3 regions of the Staphylococcus sp. SUC_1.2 genome follow, and region 1 is predicted to be linked to each of the others. Evidence: riboswitches for the same ligand, from Rfam matches in the RefSeq annotation. Region 1 holds a riboswitch; each other region holds the start of a gene.
What was found. Region 1 has a riboswitch for FMN ahead of NR218_RS00045 (ECF transporter S component). Riboswitches for the same ligand answer to the same signal wherever they lie in the genome.

Region 1 (7,822 bases):
ATATGAGTTATTAATATACTTAGCAAAAACACCTAATAAAGTATTTGATCGTGAACAACTATTAAAAGAAGTTTGGCATTATGAATTTTATGGTGATTTAAGAACTGTAGACACACATGTTAAACGATTAAGAGAAAAATTAAATCGAGTTTCTGAAGAAGCAGCACATATGATTCAAACCGTTTGGGGTGTCGGTTACAAATTTGAGGTCAATACAAATGATGAATCGTCTAAATAGTGTTGTTATAAAACTGTGGTTAACTATAATATTTATAGTAACGACAGTTTTAATTTTATTAAGTGCAGCATTAATTACATTTATTCAATATTATTACACCCAACAAACAGAAAATGCTATAAGAGAAGATGCTTCAAGGATTAGTCATCTTGTTGAAAAAGCTGATAACAAGTCACTTGCCATACAACATAGTCAGGCATTAATTGATGGTACAGGTGGCGTTATTATTATGTCTAATAAAAATATGTCAGCAGAAAAATCTTATAATCTGATTAAAAAAAGAATGTTAAAAGAAATTCAAAACAACGACAACTTTAATAAAGTATTTAATACAGGGAAATCTGCCACACAAAATGTCACAATAAGTGAAAAAGGGGCCTCTCATTCTTATATTCTTTTAGGATACCCGATGCAATCTCAAGATCGTAAACATGCTAAGTTTAGTGGCGTATTTATATATCAAGATTTAAAAACAATTGAAGATACTAATAATGCAATTACCATTATTATTTTAATTACTGCTATTGTATTTTTTATTGTTTCAACGATTTTTGCGTTCTTTTTATCTAATCGTATCACTAAACCACTTAGAAAATTAAGTACACAGGCAATCAATGTATCAAATGGAGATTACTCTCAAAAAACAACAGTAAATACAAAAGATGAAATTGGTGAACTTTCTTATACTTTTAATAATATGAGTCATAAAATTCAAGAACACATTGAAGCTTTATCTACTCAAAAAAATATTCGTGATCGTTTATTTAATTCTATGATTGAAGGTGTAGTGGGTTTAAATGATAAAAGTGAAATTATTTTATCTAACAAAATGGCAGACCAAATACTACCGACAATTGATGAATCTATTTATTCAGAAATTAAAAATCAAATTAATGCCACTTTTCATTCAAAAGGCACAGAGTTTAATGAATATGCAATAAACTCTAAGTATTATGTATTTATAATGAGTTATATTGATCGTATTCAACAAGATGGTCGTAGTGGAATTGTAATCATCATAAGAGATATGACAAATGAACATAATCTTGATCAAATGAAAAAAGATTTTATCGCAAACGTATCCCATGAACTCCGTACACCGATTTCGTTATTACAAGGTTATACTGAATCGATAGTTGATGGCATTGTAACAGAACCTAACGAAATCAAAGAATCACTATCAATTGTATTAGATGAAACAAAACGACTTAATCGCCTTGTCAACGAGCTTTTAAATGTTGCAAGAATGGATGCGGAAGGATTAACCATTAATAAAGAAATACAGCCCATAATGCCATTATTACGCAAAATACAACTTAAATACCGTCAACAAGCACAAGATTTAGAACTAAACATAGACTTGTTACCAAATATTAATGAAGATGATTTATGGAATTACGATGCTGATCGAATTGATCAAGTACTCACAAACTTAATTGATAATGCAACACGCTATACACACCCTGGAGATTCAATTACGATTACTGCTAATAAAGATAGTCAGTATCAAATTTTAAATATAAACGACACAGGTAGCGGTATTGCTCTTGAACATCTTGATCATGTATTTGATCGTTTTTATAAAGTAGAAGCTTCTAGAACTAGGGGTAAACAAGGAACTGGTTTAGGATTATTTATTAGTAAGATGATTATTCAAGAGCATGGCGGAATTATTTCTGTAGAAAGTACAGTGAATAAAGGCACAACCTTTATTATTAAATTACCTAAACCTTCTATAGATTCTAAATAATTAACTTTCAACAAAATAGGATTAAATATCCAAATTTTTTGAGATTATGTTCTTCAAAGTTAAAGATAAAACTTTGAAGAGCATTTTTATATCTATAGTTTTTTAAATATAATATTTCATGTCATATTAATTTAAAATCAGTCGATGAAACTGATGAAACATATCTCTCATTTTTATAAATAAACAGACACATTGCAATGAAAGATTTATTCGTGTAATATAAATTTTAAATGATAAATTCAATAATTCATCTTCGGGGTAGGGTGTAATTCCCAACCGGCAGTAATTTGAGCCTGCGACCCGCTTCAATAAAAGTGGCTGATTCAGTGTAAATCTGAAGCCGACAGTATAGTCTGGATGGGAGAAGGTGGAGGTTTTTTGTTGTGTAAACGTATCCTCCAATTCTTAGTAAGATGAATGGAAGGAGAAAACTGAATATGCAACAAAATAAACGTTTAATTACCATAAGTATGTTGAGTGCAATTGCATTCATATTAACATTTTTGAAATTTCCGTTACCATTTTTGCCTCCATACTTAACATTAGATTTTAGTGATGTACCGACTTTATTAGCTACTTTTATTTTTGGTCCTTTATCTGGTCTTCTTGTAGCATTAATTAAAAATATATTAAATTTCTTATTTAATATTGGCGATCCTGTTGGGCCTGTGGCAAATTTTTTAGCTGGAGCTAGTTTTTTACTAACAGCTTATTTTGTTAGTCATCGTAAACAATATTCATCTCGTCGTTCACTAATTATAGGATTAGTTGCCGGTACTATTGCAATGACTATCGTTTTAAGTATTTTAAATTATTTTGTCTTACTACCTTTATATGGTATGATATTTAATCTTGGTGATGTGTTTACTAATTTAAAAGTAATCATTTTATCTGGTATTATTCCTTTTAATATTATTAAAGGATGTGTCATATCGATCATTTTTATCTTGCTATATCGCCGTTTAAAAAAAGTATTGAAATAAAATTAAAACCTCCGATGACTTCTAAGTAGGAATCATTGGAGGTTTTATATTATAATTATGGTAATACAATTTTATTTACAGATTTATTCAAATTTTAAGGCATCTCCATCAAAAGGCTCTTCTTCAATTTTAATTGAATCAGTTGGACAGCCTTCAAGAGCATCTTCCATATCTTCATATAATTCTTCTGGTACTTCTGCAGTACCTTGATTATCGTCAAGGATTACGAAAGCAATACCTTCGTCATCATAATCGTAAATATCTGGTGCAGCAGCGCCACAAGCACCACAAGCAATACATGTATCCATATCAACGATTGTGTACTTTGCCATTTTATTCGCCTCCTTTGATAAAAATGCTACACTAGTCATAATAAATAATTTTATTATATTCTAGATATAAAAGTTCTATAAAAGAGGAGTTCACTCATGCAAGAAATGATTAGTTATGTTAAACATCACTCATTCAATTATAAAACTAATAAAAGTATATATAATATTTTAAGTGGAAAAAAGTCACATCAAACGTTTTTTGATGCGAGCTCTCAACAACTTTTATCATTATATCATAGTTTACCTAAATTAAAATATCAGACATTTGAACGACTTTTGAATAAAAATGATATAAAAGAATTAAATATCAAGGTGCATCCTCGGTTCACTTATGACAGTCTTAATAATACTTTTAAATGTATTCAATTATTAATTCAGACGATATCTCAATATCTCCATCATCAACTTAAATTCGTACCAATGAACCAACAAGTTATTATTCAAAATAAAGTTAAAAAGATTTATGGAACTATTATTAAAAATGATTTAATAAAAGATTTTGAAAATGAAGTGACTGATTTATTTCAAGCAATCAGTTTAAATAATAATAATAAGTGCTACCTTCATTATTATTTGCATGGTTATGATGAGCCTATGTATACAAGACAACAGGTAAGTTTGATTGAGAATATTTCTATTTCAAAATTATATACATTAGAATTGAATAATTTAGTCACCTTAGGAAGTGAAATTGAAAATAAACAACGTTATCCTATATTGTCTGAATGTATTATTCTTTCATCATTATTAAATAAAACATCTATTACTCAACAATATCTTCATCAAGGTTTGAGTTTAAATGAAATTGCAATTGCACAGAATGTTAAACTCAATACAATAGAAGATCATATTTTAGAATTATTTATTAAAGGCTATGAGAAAAATTACGAAAATTACGTAGAGAAAAAAGATGTTTTTCAATTTACTCAATACTATACAGAGCATAAAGGAGAAAGATTAAAAATATATAAACAAGAGTTTGACCATTTATCATACTTTGAAATTAAACTCATGATTGTTGGGATAGAAAGAGGTGAAATCAATGTTAGAGAACAATCTTAAACAATGGTTTGGACATGAAAGTTTTCACCCAGGTCAGAAAGAAGTTATAGAAAGTGTGTTACAAGGCAATCATACACTTGGTGTTTTGCCAACAGGTAGTGGGAAAAGTCTGTGTTACCAATTTCCAACTTATATGCAACAAAAACCTACTCTTATTATTTCACCGCTAATTTCTTTAATGGACGATCAAGTGATACAACTTAAATCTCAAGGTGAACGAAAGGTTGTATGTATTCATTCAGGTATGGATGAACAAGAAAAGAAGGAAAATATCAATTTATTAAATCAAAGTCGTTTTATATTTCTAAGTCCTGAATTTATTCTTCAATCTCATCATTTCAATTTAATTAAAAACATCCCATTTGGTTTAGTAGTATTAGATGAAGCGCATTGCTTATCAGAATGGGGATATGATTTCAGACCGCATTACGCACTTATCGGTCAAATCACTCATCATTTTAAATTAGCGACTATTTTAGCATTAACTGCTACTGCACCGCCACATTTAACAAGTGATTTAGAACATATTTTAAAAGTTAAATTAAACACTATACAAACTACTATGAATCGTAAAAATATTTCGTTATCACATTTTAATTTCAAGGATGACGACGAAAAAATAGAATGGTTATTGAAATTTATTGAATCTTCAGGTCCCACAATTATTTATGTATCATCTAAGAAAATATGCTTACAACTCGCAAAACTCATTTATCAACATGGATATTTAACTGGTATTTATCATGGGGATTTAACTTATCAAGAACGTCAAACTGTTCAAAATCAATTTATTAATAATTTTATTCCAGTTATTGTAGCTACTAGTGCTTTTGGAATGGGGGTTAATAAAAAAGACATTCGGACTGTGATTCATTTTCATTTATCATCTAGTCCTTCAAATTATTTACAAGAAATTGGAAGAGCTGGGAGAGATGGAAAACAAAGTCAAGCGATTAGTCTATATCAACCAGACGATGCTTATATTCTAGAGACGTTACTATTTAATGATGCTATCGTAACAGAAGATGTCGAAACTTTTGAGCTAGGCGCATTCCTTCCACCTAATAAAGAAGAAATTTTAACAGTATTACACCAAAATTATACATTTAAAGAATTGAAACACATTTTTAAAACCTCATATATACGTAAACAAGCTGGTTATCAAAGAATTATAGGTTATACTCGTATAGATCAATGTAGAAGAAAATTTTTATTGGAATTTTTTGGAGAATCTCCTAATCAACCTAATGAATGTTGTGACAATGATTCAGATTTAAGTAAAATTGAGTGTTACAACAGAAAAAAAGTTAAAAGACAATTTACTTTCAATGAAAAAATTAAAAATTTATTTAGAGTTTAGTGACTTTACTTTACTAAAATATTTTATACAGGATATAATTAAATTACATAGTGATTTATAAGAAATTTAAAAATGATACATATTTATGCATTACTTGGGTATAAATAATGTGACAATTAAAATAAGAAAAAGAGAGGATGTTGACTATGTCTAGAGATAATTTTAAGGATGATTTTGAAAAAAATCGACAATCGATAGATTCAAACGATCAATTCGATCGTGTAAATAATGAAACTAACGATGAAATAGACAATTTTAACAATGAAACCGATCAACAGTTTCCACCAAGAAATGCACAAAGACGACAAAGAAGAAGAAACCAATCTTCTAGTCGTAACAAAAAATTTAATGATCAGGTTAATGATTATGAAGAAGGTTCATTAGATGACCGTTATGATGAGGAGACATTTGACAAAGTACATAACGATAATAATTCTCATCATAATCACGAGAATGATGAGAATAATCAACGTTCCGATGTAGATGAGCGTTATGATGAACATAATCGTCATTCTAATCATCGTCTTGAGGACGATAGTTATGAAAATGATGATAATAGTGATGATAGAATGAATAGTGATCATCGTCGTCATCGTGATTTTGATCAAGATAACGATAGACATGAAGCTCATCATTCAAAAATCGGAAAAGACGCAACAATTGCTGGAGGAGCTGCTGCTACAGGAGCTGTTGGAGCAAAAGCATCACGTAATAAAAAACGTAAAAATAATCGTCATGATGATGAAAATTATAGAGATAATGAAAATAGAAGCGTTCAACATAACAGCGAAGATAATAATGAACTAGATAATAAACATCACAGAAAAAAAGGTAATAAAGGCAAAAAAGCTGCTGCAGTTGGTGCTGGCACAGCTGGAGCAGGTGCTGCTGGTGCTGCCGCTTCTAAACATAAACAACATGATGAACATAACAATCTAAATCATCATGATGCTGATAAACATCGTGAATACGAAGATAATGATGGTTTCCAAGCACATAACGGTAATAAAAAACGTGGTTTAATGGGAATTTTACTTCCACTCATAGCTTTATTACTTATTTTAGCTGCTCTAGCTATTTTTATTGGCATGTATCTTAACAATGACCATAAAGAAAAAAACAATAACACTGCAGATAATAAAACAGAACAAACTGAGAACAAAGATAACGCTAAAGACAAAGCTACAAATGAAAAAGACCAATCAAATGAAAAAGTAGCAACAAAAGAAGATAAATCAAGCGAATCAGATAATAGCACTAAAAAAGATAGTAATGAGTCAAATGAAGTAGCTACAACAGAAAACAGTACATCAAACAATAATAATGATAAAAATTCTACTGAAAGTGCAACATCTGAAAATGATAACAATAAATCAAATGTATATAACAATTCATCAAGTTCAGACAATAACTCAAATTCTCAATCAACTCAAAATAGCACACAATCAAGTAATAGTGCTGGCCAACAAACTCACGTAGTATCTGGTAATGATAATTTATATCGTATTGCAATTCAATACTATGGTGAAGGTACAGTTGAAAATGTAAATAAATTAAAACGAGCTAACGGCTTAACTAGTAATAATATTGTAAATGGTCAAAAATTAGTTATTCCTCAATAATATCTGAATGTATTAAAAAAGGTACACCTAAAATGGTGTATCTTTTTTATGTTCATTTGAAGATAAGTAAATAACAATGTAAATATTTTTATTTAGAAATATATCTGTAAACTGATATAATATGTTAGTGATTAAAGGAGGCCATTAAACATGCAAACAATTGAAAGTATTATTATTGGTGGAGGCCCATGTGGTTTAAGTGCAGCAATTGAGCAAAAGAAAAAAGGCATAGAAACACTAGTAATTGAAAAAGGTAACATTGTAGATGCCATTTATCATTATCCTACGCATCAAACTTTTTTCTCTTCTAGCGATAAATTAAGTATTGGAGATGTGCCATTTATTGTAGAGGAAAGTAAACCTCGTCGTAACCAAGCACTTGTCTATTATAGAGAAGTAGTAAGATTTCATCAGTTGAATGTACATCCTTTTGAGGAAGTATTAACAGTTAAAAAAATTGGAAATAAATTTACAA
Region 2 (7,822 bases), on a different contig from region 1:
ATTTACCGGTATGTATACAGGTTTAAATGATTTTGAATCTTCAATGGATTTAATTTGACTTAAAATTAATATTTTATAATCTTGCTCATTAAGTTGCAACAACGCTTTATCCCTTGCTTTTTCAAACGTGCTCAATGACTTTTTCAAAGTTACAAGTGCACCTTTTGTATTACCTCTTCTATAATGATACATAGCAGTTGAAAATAAAATTAAACTCACTATGCCATCCTTTTTAGAAAAATTTATATTTGATTTCCATGCTTCTTCCAAAATATCATGACATAAGAAATAATGTTGCTGTTTGTGAAAATAATAATAAAAATCGATTAAGGCTCTGTCCAATCCATCTCATCCTTAATTTAATGTTTGTATTATTCATGCTATAATATTTTAGTAAATTATGCACGATAGAGATTCAAAATGAGGACGATTAATATGTATGAAGTAAAATTAGATGCCTTTAATGGCCCGTTAGATTTGCTACTCCACTTAATTCAAAAATATGAAATTGATATTTATGATATACCAATGAAATCATTAACAGAACAATATATGCAATATGTCCACGCTATGAAGCAACTAGAAATTAATGTAGCTAGTGAATATTTAGTTATGGCTTCAGAGCTATTAATGATAAAAAGTAAATTATTACTCCCTCAACATGATGTAGACGATAATCTTGAAGAAGATCCACGTGAAGATTTGGTAGGTCGATTAATTGAATATCAAAATTATAAAGAATACACACAATTGTTAACTGAGAAAAAAGAAGAGCGAGAGCACTATTTTACTAAACACCCAACTGACTTATCCCATCTTGAGAAAAACGTCACATGGGATGAATGCCAAACCTTAGATTTAACGGATTTAATTGTTGCTTATCAACGTGTTAAAAGCAGATTAGCTCTTAATAAGCCTAAGACAGTTGAAATAATTAAAGAAAGCTTCACTATTCAACAAGCTACTGAAAAGGTAACGACACAATTAAGGCATCATACATCTTTTAACTTCTTCAGTTTATTTACTTTTAGCGAGCCAATAGAACAGGTGGTTACTCACTTTTTAGCTATATTGGAAATGTCTAAATCAGGAGTAATCAACATTGAACAGGTTAGAAGTTTTGATGATATACGTATCATTAGAGGAGTGAATTTTAATATTGGATAAACACGGAATCATAGAATCATTACTATACACAGCTGGGGATGAAGGGCTTGACGAAAAACAGTTATTAGAAATTCTCGAGATTAATCAAGCTAAACTATCTGAATTAATTTCATCATACACCTCTAGTGGTTTAATAATTCAAAAATTTGGTTCAACATATATTTTAACTTCAAAAAAAGAAGCTTCACCTTATATTGAACAATTAATTGAACAAAAATCTAATATGAAATTATCTCAAGCCGCAATGGAAACATTATCAATTATTGCATATAATCAGCCATTGAGTCGTAGTGACATAGAATTAATTAGAGGAATTAATTCTGATGGTGCAGTTAGAACATTAATTGCACGTGGATTAATTGAAGCTAAAGATGTAGAAAATTCTCGTAGTCATGCTTTACAAACAACGGATTTGTTTTTAAATGTATTTGGAATAGAAAAAATTGAGGATTTACCAACAACTGAAGAAGATGAAGAAGAAATGGATGATTTCTTTAGTAATTTAGTGAATCAAAAAGGAGATACAAAATGAGTAAAGAATTAGAAAGGCTTCAAAAACGAATTGCTAATAGTGGATACACATCACGAAGAAAAGCTGAAACTTTAATTACCGAAGGCAAAGTTAAAGTTAATGGGCAAACCGTTACTGAATTAGGTACTAAAGTAAAAAGTTCTGATACAGTTGAGGTTGAAGGAATTAAAATTGAACAAGAAGACAAAATGTATATTTTGTTCTATAAACCAACTCAAGTTATTACAAGTGTGTCTGACGATAGAGGACGAACTGTAGTTACTGACTACTTTAAAGATTTAGAGACAAGAATTTATCCTGTTGGTAGATTAGACTATGATACATCAGGATTATTGTTACTTACTAATGATGGTGAATTTACAAACTTAATGACTCACCCAAGATATCATATTCAAAAAAAATATGTGGCTAAATTAAAAGGTTACCTCATGAGAGAAGAAGTTAAAGCTTTAGAAAATGGGATTGAACTTGAAGATGGTTTTACGCAACCAGCTCAAGTCAAAGTAAAAAAGCAAGATAAAGATAAAAATATTACACTTGTAGAAATCACTATTAGTGAAGGACGAAATCGACAAGTTCGTCGTATGTTCGAGCATTTTGGACATCAAGTTGATAAATTAACAAGAATTGAGTTCGGCAACTTGAACCTTAAAGGATTAAATGCAGGTGAGGGCAGAGTACTGACACCTCATGAAGTTAAAGTACTAAGACATATGGCAGAAAATGGAAAATAAATGAAGTATATTTTACAATAGCAAGAGAAATTAAATGATATTAATTTCTCTTGCTATTTTTTTCACAAAGTTAACTTTAAAGTAAAGCTTTCAATCATGCTGTATGCTATAATAATGAGTGTATTGAGCATGTGTAGGAGGTATAAACAAAATGACAAATGAAATATTAATTGTAGACGATGAGGATAGAATCAGAAGATTATTAAAACTATACCTAAAGAGAGAATCGTTTACGATTCATGAAGCAAGTAATGGCAAAGAAGCTTATAATCTTGCTATAGAAAATGACTATGCGTGCATACTTTTAGACTTGATGTTACCAGAAATGGATGGTATTGAAGTAGCATCCAAGTTACGTGAACATAAAGACACACCTATTATTATGCTTACAGCTAAAGGCGAAGAAACGAATAGGGTAGAAGGATTTGAGTCTGGTGCAGATGATTATATCGTCAAACCATTCTCACCAAGAGAGGTTGTTTTAAGAGTAAAAGCATTATTACGTAGAACGCAATCTTCTAAACCTGAACAAAGTGAACCTCATGCAAGAGATGTTATTGAATTTAATCATTTAATTATTGATAATGATGCGCATCGTGTATTAGCAGATAACCAACAAGTTAATTTAACTCCTAAAGAGTACGAATTACTTATTTATTTAGCTAAGACACCTAATAAAGTGTTTGATCGTGAACAACTTTTAAAAGAAGTATGGCATTATGAATTTTATGGTGATTTAAGAACAGTAGACACTCATGTTAAACGCCTGCGTGAGAAACTAAATCGTGTATCAGAAGATGCTGCACATATGATTCAAACTGTTTGGGGTGTTGGTTACAAATTCGAGGTAAAGTCTAATGACGAACCGACTAAATAGTGTGGTAATAAAACTGTGGTTAACTATACTTTTTATAGTAACGACAGTTTTAATTTTATTAAGTGCGGCATTAATTACTTTTATACAATACTACTACACACAACAAACTGAAAATGCTATAAGAGAAGATGCGTCTAGAATCAGCCACTTAGTTGAACAAGCTGATAATAAAACTTTAGCCATAGAACACAGCCAACAATTAATAGATGGATCAGGTGGCGTTATTATAATGGCTAATAAGTCTTCAAGTATTAAAAGTTCAAATAGCAATACTAAAGACAAAATGCTTGAAGAGATACACAAGAATTCGCAATTCCAACGCGTCTTTTCTCAAGGAAAGTCTACCACTCAAAATATAACAATAAGTAATAATGGTAATTCCCATTCTTATATTTTGTTAGGCTATCCTATGAAAGCTCAAGAAAATGCAAATTCAAAATATAGTGCAGTATTCATTTATCAAGATTTAAAGTCTATTGAAGATACTAATAATGCAATTACCATTATCATTTTAATCACCGCCATTATATTTATCGCTGTTTCAACAGTATTTGCATTCTTTTTATCAAATAGAATTACTAAACCTTTACGACAACTTAGAACTCAAGCTATTAATATTTCTAAAGGTGATTATTCAAAACAGACAAGTGTCTCAACTAAAGATGAGATAGGCGAATTATCACATACGTTTAATAATATGAGTTCTGAAATACAAGAGAATATAGAGGCACTTTCAACTCAAAAAAATATAAGAGATAGTTTGATTAATTCTATGATTGAAGGTGTATTGGGTCTAAATGATAAGAGGGAAGTTATTCTTTCAAATAAAATGGCTGACGATATTATTAAATCAATAGACAAAACTGTATATAAAGAAATTGAAAAGCAAATTGAAGCTACATTTGTTTCAAAAGACACCGAATTCCAAGAATATGAGATTAACAATAAATATTACGTCATTATCATGAGTTATGTAGAGAGAATTCAACAAGATGGCCGTAGTGGAATTGTAGTCATTATAAGAGATATGACTAATGAACATAATTTAGATCAGATGAAGAAAGATTTCATTGCCAATGTTTCACATGAATTACGTACACCTATTTCGTTATTACAAGGTTACACTGAATCAATTGTAGATGGTATTGTCACTGAACCAGAAGAAATTCGAGATTCTTTATCAATTGTATTAGATGAAACGAAACGTTTAAATCGATTAGTAAATGAATTATTAAATGTGGCTCGCATGGATGCAGAGGGTTTAACTGTTAATAAAGAAAAACAACCTATTAAACCTTTACTATCTAAAATGCAAATGAAATATAGACAACAGGCTGAGGATTTAGAATTGAATATGTCATTAGAACCAAACATCGATGATGAATTGTGGGAATACGATGCCGATCGCATAGACCAAGTTCTAACAAATTTAATTGACAATGCCACACGTTATACTCAACCAGGTGATTCAATATCAATTACAACAACTACGGATGATTCCTATCAAACGTTGTACATTAAAGATACTGGTAGTGGCATATCTCCAGAGCATCTTGAACTCGTATTCGACAGATTTTATAAAGTAGAGGCTTCAAGAACTAGAGGTAAACAGGGAACTGGTTTAGGACTATTTATCTGTAAAATGATAATCGAAGAACATGGTGGTACTATTAAAGTTGAAAGTAAAGTAAACAAAGGTACAACATTCATAATTAAGTTACCAAAGCCTAAAAATTAATATGCCTATTAATATGTTTATTTTAACTAAGAGCAAACATCATCAACTTAAGAATGGTGTATTGCTCTTTTTTAAATAAGTCTAAGCACCATTATTGCGCAATGCTTTCATATAAGGTAATATAAAAATTAAATTAATCAATTATATAATTCATCTTCGGGGTAGGGTGCAATTCCCAACCGGCAGTAAATTAAGCCTGCGACCCGCTTCTTTGAAGTGGCTGATTCAGTGGAAATCTGAAGCCGACAGTATAGTCTGGATGGAAGAAGATGGAGGTTTTTTTGTTGTGCAAAATTATCTCCTATTCTATGTAAGATGAATGGAAGGAGAAAATTAAATATGCAACAAAACAAACGTCTTATCACTATTAGCATGTTAAGTGCCATAGCGTTTATTTTAACATTCATTAAATTTCCGCTACCTTTTTTACCACCATACTTAACATTAGACTTTAGTGATGTTCCAACTTTATTAGCAACATTTCTTTTAGGTCCCGTTGCTGGTATTTTAGTAGCACTTATCAAAAATATACTTAATTTTTTATTCAATATGGGAGATCCGGTTGGTCCAGTTGCCAATTTTTTAGCAGGTGTTAGTTTCTTGTTATCCGCTTATTATGTAACTAAGCGTCAGGGAGATACACCACGTTCATTGGTTGTGGGGCTAGCAATAGGTACTATAGTGATGACTATCGTACTTAGTATACTGAATTACTTTGTTTTACTTCCATTATATGGAATGATTTTTAATTTAGGTGATGTCTTTAATAATCTAAAAATTATCATTTTATCAGGTGTTATACCTTTCAATATTATAAAAGGTATCGTGATTTCAATTATATTTGCGCTTTTATACAGAAGATTAAAACGCGTATTATCATAAAAAACCTCCTAATGTTGAACTTATTATTCAACATTAGGAGGTTTCATTATTGATTCACTCATAATAAGTGACTATTCAAATTTAAGAGCATCACCATCAAATGGTTCTTCTTCAATCTTAATTGAATCAGTTGGACAACCTTCAAGTGCATCTTCCATATCTTCATATAATTCTTCTGGTACTTCTGCAGTACCTTGATTATCATCAAGGATTACGAAAGCAATACCTTCGTCGTCATAATCGTAAATGTCAGGTGCGGCAGCACCACATGCTCCACAAGCAATACATGTATCCATATCAACGATTGTATACTTTGCCAAATTCTTCGCCTCCTTTGATAAAAATGCTACACTAGTATAACAAATGTTTAATAACACTTCGATTAATTTATTTACTATTCTATTAGTTATATAAAGTGAGGATTCATTAATGCATTCAATTATTACATATGCATCAAATCATTCATTCGATTATAAAACCAATAAAAGTATTTATAACATTTTGAATGGAAAAAAATCACATCAAACATTTTTTGATGCATGTTCCCAACAACTTTTATCATTATATCATAGTTTACCTAAATTAAAATATCCGTCTTTTGAGCGATTTTTAGATACCTATGATAATCAAAATACTGACATTTCAATACATCCAAGATATACATACGATAGTATGATTCAAACTTTTAGTTGTATTCAATTACTAATACAAACTATAACCCATTTTAAAAACAACCACTTGAACTTTATACCAATTACACAACAAATAACTGTTCAAAGTAGAGTGAAACAAATCTATTCAAAAATACTGGAACAAAATTTAGTTGATGATTTTGAAAAAGAAATCGAGCAAATCTTTCATTTTATTGATGAAAAATGTAGTAACAACTGTTTAATCCATTATTACCTACAAGGTTATGAAGAACCTATGTATACGCGACAGCAGGTTTCATTAATAGAAGGTATACCTGTAACTAAGTTATTTGTACTTGAACTCAATAATTTAGTGCAGATGATGTTCGCATTAGAAAATGATAAACAATTTCCTATATTAACTCAAACCATCATATTACCGACTTTGTTAAATAAAACGACAATTACGTATCATCAATTACTCAAAGGGCTTTCTATGGATGAGGTTGCAGTGACCCAAAATGTTAAAATTAACACAATCGAAGATCACGTTCTTGAATTATTTATAAAAGGATATTTTTCAGAATACCAAACCTTTGTTAATGGCCCACAAACAAGTGAATTTATAGCATTTTATGATCAAAACAGAGGACAAAGATTAAAATTATATAAAGAAGAATTTGATCGATTAACTTATTTTCAAATTAAATTGTTAATAGTCGGTATTGAAAGAGGTGAATTGATTGCTTGAAGAAAAATTGAAAGAATGGTTCGGATTCTCATCATTTAATCCTGGTCAAAAAGAAATAATCGAAAGTGTAGTTAATAAGAAAGATACTCTAGGTATTCTTCCTACGGGGAGTGGTAAAAGCTTATGTTACCAAATGCCAACCTATATGAAAGGAAAGCCAACATTAATAATATCTCCCTTAATTTCTCTTATGGATGACCAAGTGATGCAATTGAAAGCTCAAGGTGAGAAATTTGTTACTTCTATTCATTCAGGCATGGATGAAAATGAAAAACAACAAAATATAAATTCGTTACACAAAAGTCGCTTTGTTTTTTTAAGTCCAGAATTTATTTTACAAACACAAAACTTTAAATTAATTAGGAATATTGACTTCGGATTAATTGTACTTGATGAGGCGCATTGTTTATCTGAATGGGGTTATGATTTCCGACCTCATTATGCATTAATAGGGGAGATAACATCTCATTATAAAAATGCATCGATACTGGCTTTAACAGCTACAGCAC
Region 3 (7,822 bases), on a different contig from region 1:
TCCAAGCTAATGAAATTGGCGCCGATATTATCACTTGTCCAGCAGATGTTGTCAAGAAAGTTAACAATAATCTTGGACGCGATATTAATGAATTGCCAGTGGATACAGTTCAAGGATTTGCAAAAGATATTAAAAGTTCTGGATTATCAATATTATAAAATCACTATATCTAATTATGATCAACCGAGTCTAAGACTACAAACATGTCTTAGACTCGGTTTTAGTGTTATATGAATATCAAAGAGAAGGAGTAATAAAGTATCTTGAGTTGTATCTTTCTTTTTTATTGAGTTTGTTTTAAAATCGGTGTTCAGTTAAAATTTATAAATATAATTAAATAGAAAGGAATTAAGTTATGGAAGAAACTGCTTTTAGAGAAAAAGTAAGAAAACAATTGTGGTTTTTAAATAAAAAAGAAAAGCAATTATTAGAACATACTTTTGAACAAAATAATGCTTCATTTAATAATGCAGAACAGAAATTTATGAAACCTACTCGTTTTGCTAATCAATTTTTACAGGTTCATATTTTTCGAAATAAACATTTTTCAAATGGATATTTTTTCTTATTAATTATATTATTTGTTCTCACCTATATCCTATTACTAGGATGGTTTTTAGCTGGATTTATCGCAAGTTTAGCAGTAGTCAATCAGTTTATAAATCCTAAAGCAGAATTAAGTCTAATCTATCTTGTATTAATCTTAGTTTTTGCCATTATTAGTTTGGTTGTCAGTTTGTATCTCATAAGATTTGTGACTGCTTTGTTTACTAAAAGATTACTTGAATATAAGTTTAATGAAAAGAAGTCGTCTTATTAATTAAATAGGCTAATAGAATACTTTCTTGCCATTTTTTATAAACTAAAATGTAAGGCTCATCCACTACGCATTGAGCTGAATTATCAAAGGTAATAATGGTTTTATTTTGAGAAGACGTTAATCCAATAATACGTTGCGCATTAAAATATATTTGTATGGGTGCACGTTGATGTTTGATTGGAAATAAAATGACGTCTTTAGAAATATAAATAGGAACTAGTTTATTGATAGATAATAAGCGTTTAGCTAATTTAAGTTGTTGTGTATATGATTTATTAAATTGTTCTAGATAGTATATGACAATCTTTTTAATATGAAAGGGTAGAATCATATCATATGTTTTAAAACAACATTTAGTCTGAATTGTGGAACCTTCTAAAGTTTGAATGTATAACAAATCGAAAGTATTATGAGGTAACATGCCAATCACCTTCTAAATAATATTGCTGAAGTTTGATACGGGCAAAAGATTTATATTTTTTAATTGTAGTGTCTGAGACATTCATCTTTTTAGCGATTTCATATTGTTTGTATCCACGAAGATAATATATCAGCCATTGATATTCATTTGAATTTAAAATATATTTGAAATCATTAAAAAAAGATTCATCTTTCAATGTATAAGTTAAAGAATGATTTAACGCTGCAATATCTAAGCAGTCAATCTTCAATTGCTCCTTTCTAAAAAGATCAATAAGATAAAACTTTAATCGCTGATAAATAAAAGAGGATAAAGATACAGAAGAAGATGGGTTATAAATTTTGGAGATTTCCCACAATTTTATTAATAATAATTGATAAAATTCATCATAATTATAAGTGATACGGTATTGTCTTAACAAATGATGAATCATTTTATGATATTTTATGTGTAATGAACTAAAATCTGAAATAGTTATTCTTTCTCCTTAGTTATGTACATAAACAATATTTCCGGATGTATAAATTCTACATGAGGTATCGTGAATTTTCATTTGCTTAATTTAATAAATAGGTGTTAAATAGTAAACATAGAATCGTTGGATTGGATGATATATGGCTTTAACAAGTTTGTAAGATTAATATTCGACATTTGTACAATAAAATATAGGAGGTATGAAGTTGGATTACGCACATTTAAATCTTGAGCACTTTTTTGCAAGACATGATGATTTAGACGTCATTAGAGATCGTTCTGAATTTGTAATGATAAATAATTTTACAAATGAAATGATGTATCGTGATGGTGATATTGAAGGGACAATTGATTTAAATCAATATTATTATAAGAATAGATCGCAAGCTGTCAGTTTTATTATGATGGATTATAAAAGAAATAACGAATAATTAAATATGTTAACCTTACTACAAATAACTATATTTATTTAATAGATAAAAATCATTGAGTAATGAAATGTTGAGTATTTCATTACTTTTTATTTTTTATTAAATTTCAATTTTGTTACTTTTATTTTATGAATATGTAACATTATAATTATAAAATTGTTTATGAGAATTAAAAATGTTAGAATTTATTATCATAGATGACTTTTCTATAAATGAAATTACAACATTAACCTAAGAGGTGTGAATATGACAAAGCACAGAAAAGGTTCTATTATAGGCCTAATAGGGTTACTTATTATTTTAGTAGCAGCTGGCTTCATTTTTTTCTCAATGATTTCTGATCAGATATTTTTCAAAAAAGTAAATGAAGTAGAGAAAGTTCAACATGTGAACGTCACGCTTGATAAAGCTGCTGCAAAACAAATAGATAACTATACAAGTCAACAAGTATCGAATAAAAACAATAATGCATGGAGAGATGCATCAGCAAGTGAAATTAAAGGTGCAATGGATAGTAGTAAATTTATCGATGATGATAAACAAAAATATCAATTTTTAGATTTATCTAAATATCAAGGTATTGATAAAAATCGTATCAAACGTATGTTGTTCGATCGACCTACATTATTGAAACATACTGATGCTTTTGTAAATGCTGCAAAAGAAAAACATGTTAATGAAGTCTATTTAATTTCTCATGCATTATTAGAAACAGGTTCAGTAAAAAGTGAACTTGCGAATGGTGTAAATATTGATGGTAAAAAATATTATAATTTTTATGGCGTTGGAGCTTTAGATGAAGATCCAATCAAAACAGGTGCTGAATATGCGAAAAAACATGGTTGGGATACACCAGAGAAAGCAATTAAAGGTGGCGCAGACTTTATTCATAAACACTTCCTATCTCACGATGATCAAAATACATTATATAGCATGAGATGGAATCCTATGAATCCTGGTGAACATCAATATGCGACTGATATTAAATGGGCTGAAAGTAATGCGGAAATTATTGCTGATTTCTATAAAGAAATGAAAACAGAAGGTAAATACTTCAAGCTATATGTTTATAAAGATGATCAAAAACATCAATAATCAAAATAAAAACCAACATTATCTTTAATTAGATGATGTTGGTTTTTTTATTTATTCAGCTTTGTTTTTTCTTGAAGCCCAAGTAAATCCAATGATAAAAACAATTAATGTTTTTAATAAAAATTTCATTGTTTAGTCACCTCAATATCTAAATTTTAACATAGTTACACATGATTATTTATGTTTTGAAATGGATCATCGTGTTAATAGTGAAACATTTTGAAGTCGAGAATCGTATTGGTATAATATGATAATATTCAACATAATACAAATATATAAAAGGATGATGTTAAATATGCGAGTAGCAATTATAGGCATGGGTACAGCAGGTGTAAGTGTACTTAGACAACTCGTTAAACATAAAGACTTTAAGCAATTAAAAGTCGATGTCTACGATAATGAATTTAATATGGGACAGGGTGTTCCTTTTCAAAATGATAGTAGTCAATTATTAATTAACTTACCCACTAAAAAGATGAGTTTAAATTTAGATGATGATGAAGAGTTTTGGAAATGGTATCAAACACAATCTGATTTTACGTTTAAAAATCCAAAGTATTTACCAAGATTTGTTTTTGGCCATTATATGAAATCATACTTATCAAATTATGAGACATTATATGATAACCTTACAGTCATTAAACAACCAGTACAAGAAGTCTTCATTAATTCAAATATAGATGAAACCACATTGAAATATTATGTCTGTACGTCTAAAGATATGAAGCATTGTCAAGTATATGATTACATATTTTTAACTATAGGTACTTTATCATATCACGATCCTTATTATTTAAAAGGTATAAAAGGTTATATTCAAACTCCTTACCCTACATATAATACTTTAGATGATGTACAAGAATCTGATGATATTGCTATTATTGGAACAGGATTAGCTAGTTTAGATGTAGTGCGTTATGTAGCGTTTCATCATCCTAAACTACCTATCACAATGACGAGTCGTTCTGCTCAATTGCCTAGCGTAAGAGGAAACATGAAAAAAATTGAGTTTCAATGTTTAACAAAATCTAAATTTAATGATATTAAAAATAAGTACTTTGGAAATGTGCCATTAGAGAAAGCATTCGATTTATTTAAAGAAGAGTGTGATTTAAATGGTATTGATTTACAGAAATTGGTTCACCGCCGAACAGGAGATACGATTAAAGATTTAAATTATGATTTAGAACATCCAGATGAGATAGGTATATTCCAAACATTAATAGAGAATGTCAAAGAAAATTTAAATTGGATTTGGAATAGTTTTAGTCGTCAAGATCAAATTGAATTCGATAAACGTTTCACTAAAATTATTCAACTTAACTCAAACCCTATGCCTCCAAGAACTGCAAAACTCATCAAGCAATTAATAAAAGATGGTTCATTAGTGATTAGAAAGGATTTAGAAAATGTGGTACATAAAAATGGATTATTTAATTTAAAATTTAAAAATGATGAACAATGGTATCCACATCATATTATTATTAATGCAACAGGTTCTAAAACACATTTAAAAGATTTAGATGAAGATGATCAATTTATCTTAAATCTTCAAAATCGACAAATTGTTCAAGCCCATCCTATGGGTGGAATACAAATTATCCCAGAAACAAATCAGGTGATTAGTCCAAGATATGGTACTTTAAATAATATGATTGCTATTGGACAAATCACTAATGGAGTAAATAAATTGCGGAATGGAGTAAAAATGATTGTTAATCAAGCGGTAAGTGCAGTGGATTATTTATATGAAATTCGAAAAGAATTTGATCATACAGTATAATGCTTTACACAATAATGAATAAATATCTCTTTAAGAGTTAAATTTAAAAATCAAATTGAAATTCTTTATTTGTAATTTTCCAAAAATAAATGTAAGATGATATATGTAGTACTAAACTACGATGACTCAAATTTAATCACAATTTCATACGTATTCTTTCGGGGCAGGGTGTAATTCCCAACCGGCAGTAATTAAGCCTGCGACCCACTTAATCTTAATTTATTAAGTGGCTGATCTAGTGAGACTCTAGAGCCGACAGTAAAAGTCTGGATGGGAGAAAGAATCAATCACATCATTACTGAATGATGTATAAGCATGCACAATATAAAAATTGTAGTACGCTTATTTAAGTATATACATGCCCTATGCCTGTGAAACAGGTATGGGGTTTTTTTAGAGGTGATAAATTGAGTGAATTTATGAAATATGCAATTCAATTAGCACAAATGGTGAAGGGACAAACTGGAGTTAATCCTCCTGTTGGCTCAGTTGTTGTGAAGGATGGGCGTATTGTGGGATTAGGTGCACATTTAAAGCAAGGAGAGAAACATGCGGAAGTTCAGGCTTTAGATATGGCACAAGATAAAGCAAAAGGCGGCACCATTTATATTTCTCTTGAACCCTGTACACATTATGGGTCAACACCACCTTGTGTGAATAAAATTATTGAACATGGGCTTAGTAAAGTGATTTATGCTGTAAAAGATACGACGTTATCTTCTGAGGGAGATATCATTCTTGAAAAGGCAGGTATTGAAGTTGAATATCAATATTCAGAAGAAGCTTTTGCTTTGTATGAAGATTTCTTCAAAGCAAAACAACATAAAATCCCTGAAATTACAGTAAAAGTCTCGACTTCGTTAGATGGTAAACAAGCGACTGATAGTGGACAAAGTCAGTGGATTACGAATAAAGCTGTAAAACAAGATGTATATCGTTTAAGACATACTCATGATGCAGTATTAACTGGTAATGGAACGCTTGAAGCGGATAATCCACAATATACAACACGTATTCAAGATGGTAAACATCCAATAAGAATCATACTATCTAAGCGAGGTCAAATTGATTATTCAAAACAGATATTTCACGATCAATTAAGTGAAATTTGGATTTATACTGAAAATCATGAACTAAAAAGTCCAAGTCATCATATAAAAATAATATATTTAGAAACATGTAATTTAAAATCTATTTTAACTGATATATATCAAAGAGGTGTTGGCAGATTATTAGTAGAAGCTGGACCTCATATAACTTCAGAATTTCTCCAATCTAATTATTTAGACCATCTTATTATTTATTATGCCCCGAAAATAATAGGCGGTATTGGAAAAAATCAATTTTATCAAACTGATAATGTCATTGATTTAGCTAATGCGGCACAATTTGAAGTGATTTCTACCGAGTCTATTCAACAAAATATTAAAATGACATTGCGAAAGAAGTGAAGATAAATGTTTACAGGTATCGTTGAAGAAATAGGTACTGTAAAGCGTATTCGCACTCAACAATCCGTAAGGACATTAGATATTTCATGTCAAAAAATTATAGAAGATATGCATATTGGTGATTCTATAAGCGTAAATGGTGCGTGTTTAACAGTCATTGATTTTAAACAAAATCAATTTTCTGTCCAAGTGATTAAAGGTACTGAAAATAAAACCTATTTAGCTAATATTAAAGAAAATGATGAAGTCAATCTTGAACGTGCAATGTCAGGTAGTGGACGTTTCGGAGGACATTTTGTATTAGGTCATGTAGATGCAAAAGGAACAATTATAAATATCAGAGAAACGCCTAATTCACGCATTGTATCTATTAAGGCATCGGACTCGGTCATCAACCAAATGGTTAAGCAAGGTTCTATTACTGTTGATGGCGTAAGTTTAACAATTTTTGACTTGCATCAACATAGTTTTGATATCCATCTTATTCCTGAAACAAGACGTTCAACGATTCTTTCTAATAAAAAAATGGGCGATGAAGTTCATCTTGAAACAGATGTATTATTTAAATATGTTGAAAGTATAGTTGGTAAAAATAAATCTGATTTATCAGTTGATAAATTAAAAGCATATGGTTTTTAGGAGGGGCTTAAATGAAATTCGATAGCATTGAAGAAGCGTTAGAAGCATTAAGAAATGGCGATAGTATTATTGTAGTAGATGATGAAGATCGTGAAAATGAAGGTGACTTAATTGCAGTCACTCAATGGATGAAAGATGATACCATTAATTATATGGCCAAAGAAGCGCGTGGATTAATTTGTGCTCCTATAAGTTCACAGATTGCTGAACGTCTAAATCTTAAAACTATGGTTGATGGTAATACAGATGAATACGGTACAAATTTCACTGTAAGTATCGATCATATCTCTACTACTACAGGAATTAGTGCATTTGATCGTACAGCAACAGCGAAAGCGTTAATTAATCCTGATTCTAAACCAGAAAGTTTCCATAAACCAGGACATTTATTTCCTTTAGTGTCTAAAGAAAAAGGTGTATTAGTTAGACCAGGACATACGGAGGCTGCTGTAGATTTAGCTAAATTAACTGGTGCTGCACCTGCTGGAGTTATATGTGAGATAATGAATGACGATGGTACGATGGCAAAAGGTAATGAATTACAACAATTTAAAGAGCGTCATCAATTAAAAATGATTACAATTGAAAGTTTAATTAATTATCGTCGCAAACAAGAAAGCGAAGGTATTGAACTTAAAGCAACTGTAAAAATGCCAACGGATATTGGTGATTTTAAAATGTATGGTTTTCAATCTCAATATACACATG

Region 2: another riboswitch for FMN. It lies ahead of NR218_RS07620 (ECF transporter S component); the one in region 1 lies ahead of NR218_RS00045 (ECF transporter S component).
Region 3: another riboswitch for FMN. It lies ahead of ribD (bifunctional diaminohydroxyphosphoribosylaminopyrimidine deaminase/5-amino-6-(5-phosphoribosylamino)uracil reductase RibD); the one in region 1 lies ahead of NR218_RS00045 (ECF transporter S component).

Annotation. Positions count from the first base shown of each region.
Region 1 covers NZ_JANJPM010000001.1:3,914-11,735, reverse strand. Annotated here, with positions in the region: gene NR218_RS00055 (response regulator) at 1-238, shown strand, start outside; gene NR218_RS00050 (ATP-binding protein) at 222-1,988, shown strand; FMN riboswitch at 2,234-2,361, shown strand; gene NR218_RS00045 (ECF transporter S component) at 2,426-2,971, shown strand; gene NR218_RS00040 (ferredoxin) at 3,055-3,303, opposite strand; gene NR218_RS00035 (helix-turn-helix domain-containing protein) at 3,400-4,365, shown strand; gene NR218_RS00030 (RecQ family ATP-dependent DNA helicase) at 4,346-5,725, shown strand; gene ebpS (elastin-binding protein EbpS) at 5,872-7,347, shown strand; gene ypdA (bacillithiol disulfide reductase YpdA) at 7,498-7,822, shown strand, end outside.
Region 2 covers NZ_JANJPM010000018.1:41,540-49,361, forward strand. Annotated here, with positions in the region: gene NR218_RS07590 (DUF309 domain-containing protein) at 1-342, opposite strand, end outside; gene NR218_RS07595 (segregation and condensation protein A) at 436-1,167, shown strand; gene scpB (SMC-Scp complex subunit ScpB) at 1,160-1,699, shown strand; gene NR218_RS07605 (pseudouridine synthase) at 1,696-2,433, shown strand; gene NR218_RS07610 (response regulator) at 2,585-3,310, shown strand; gene NR218_RS07615 (ATP-binding protein) at 3,291-5,048, shown strand; FMN riboswitch at 5,197-5,323, shown strand; gene NR218_RS07620 (ECF transporter S component) at 5,388-5,930, shown strand; gene NR218_RS07625 (ferredoxin) at 6,002-6,250, opposite strand; gene NR218_RS07630 (helix-turn-helix domain-containing protein) at 6,360-7,313, shown strand; gene NR218_RS07635 (RecQ family ATP-dependent DNA helicase) at 7,306-7,822, shown strand, end outside.
Region 3 covers NZ_JANJPM010000023.1:12,904-20,725, reverse strand. Annotated here, with positions in the region: gene NR218_RS08790 (transaldolase) at 1-158, shown strand, start outside; gene NR218_RS08785 (membrane protein) at 356-820, shown strand; gene NR218_RS08780 (competence protein ComK) at 795-1,241, opposite strand; gene NR218_RS08775 (sigma-70 family RNA polymerase sigma factor) at 1,228-1,713, opposite strand; gene NR218_RS08770 (hypothetical protein) at 1,922-2,146, shown strand; gene NR218_RS08765 (N-acetylglucosaminidase) at 2,393-3,241, shown strand; gene NR218_RS08760 (FAD/NAD(P)-binding protein) at 3,537-5,024, shown strand; FMN riboswitch at 5,175-5,310, shown strand; gene ribD (bifunctional diaminohydroxyphosphoribosylaminopyrimidine deaminase/5-amino-6-(5-phosphoribosylamino)uracil reductase RibD) at 5,432-6,475, shown strand; gene ribE (riboflavin synthase) at 6,482-7,114, shown strand; gene NR218_RS08745 (bifunctional 3,4-dihydroxy-2-butanone-4-phosphate synthase/GTP cyclohydrolase II) at 7,126-7,822, shown strand, end outside.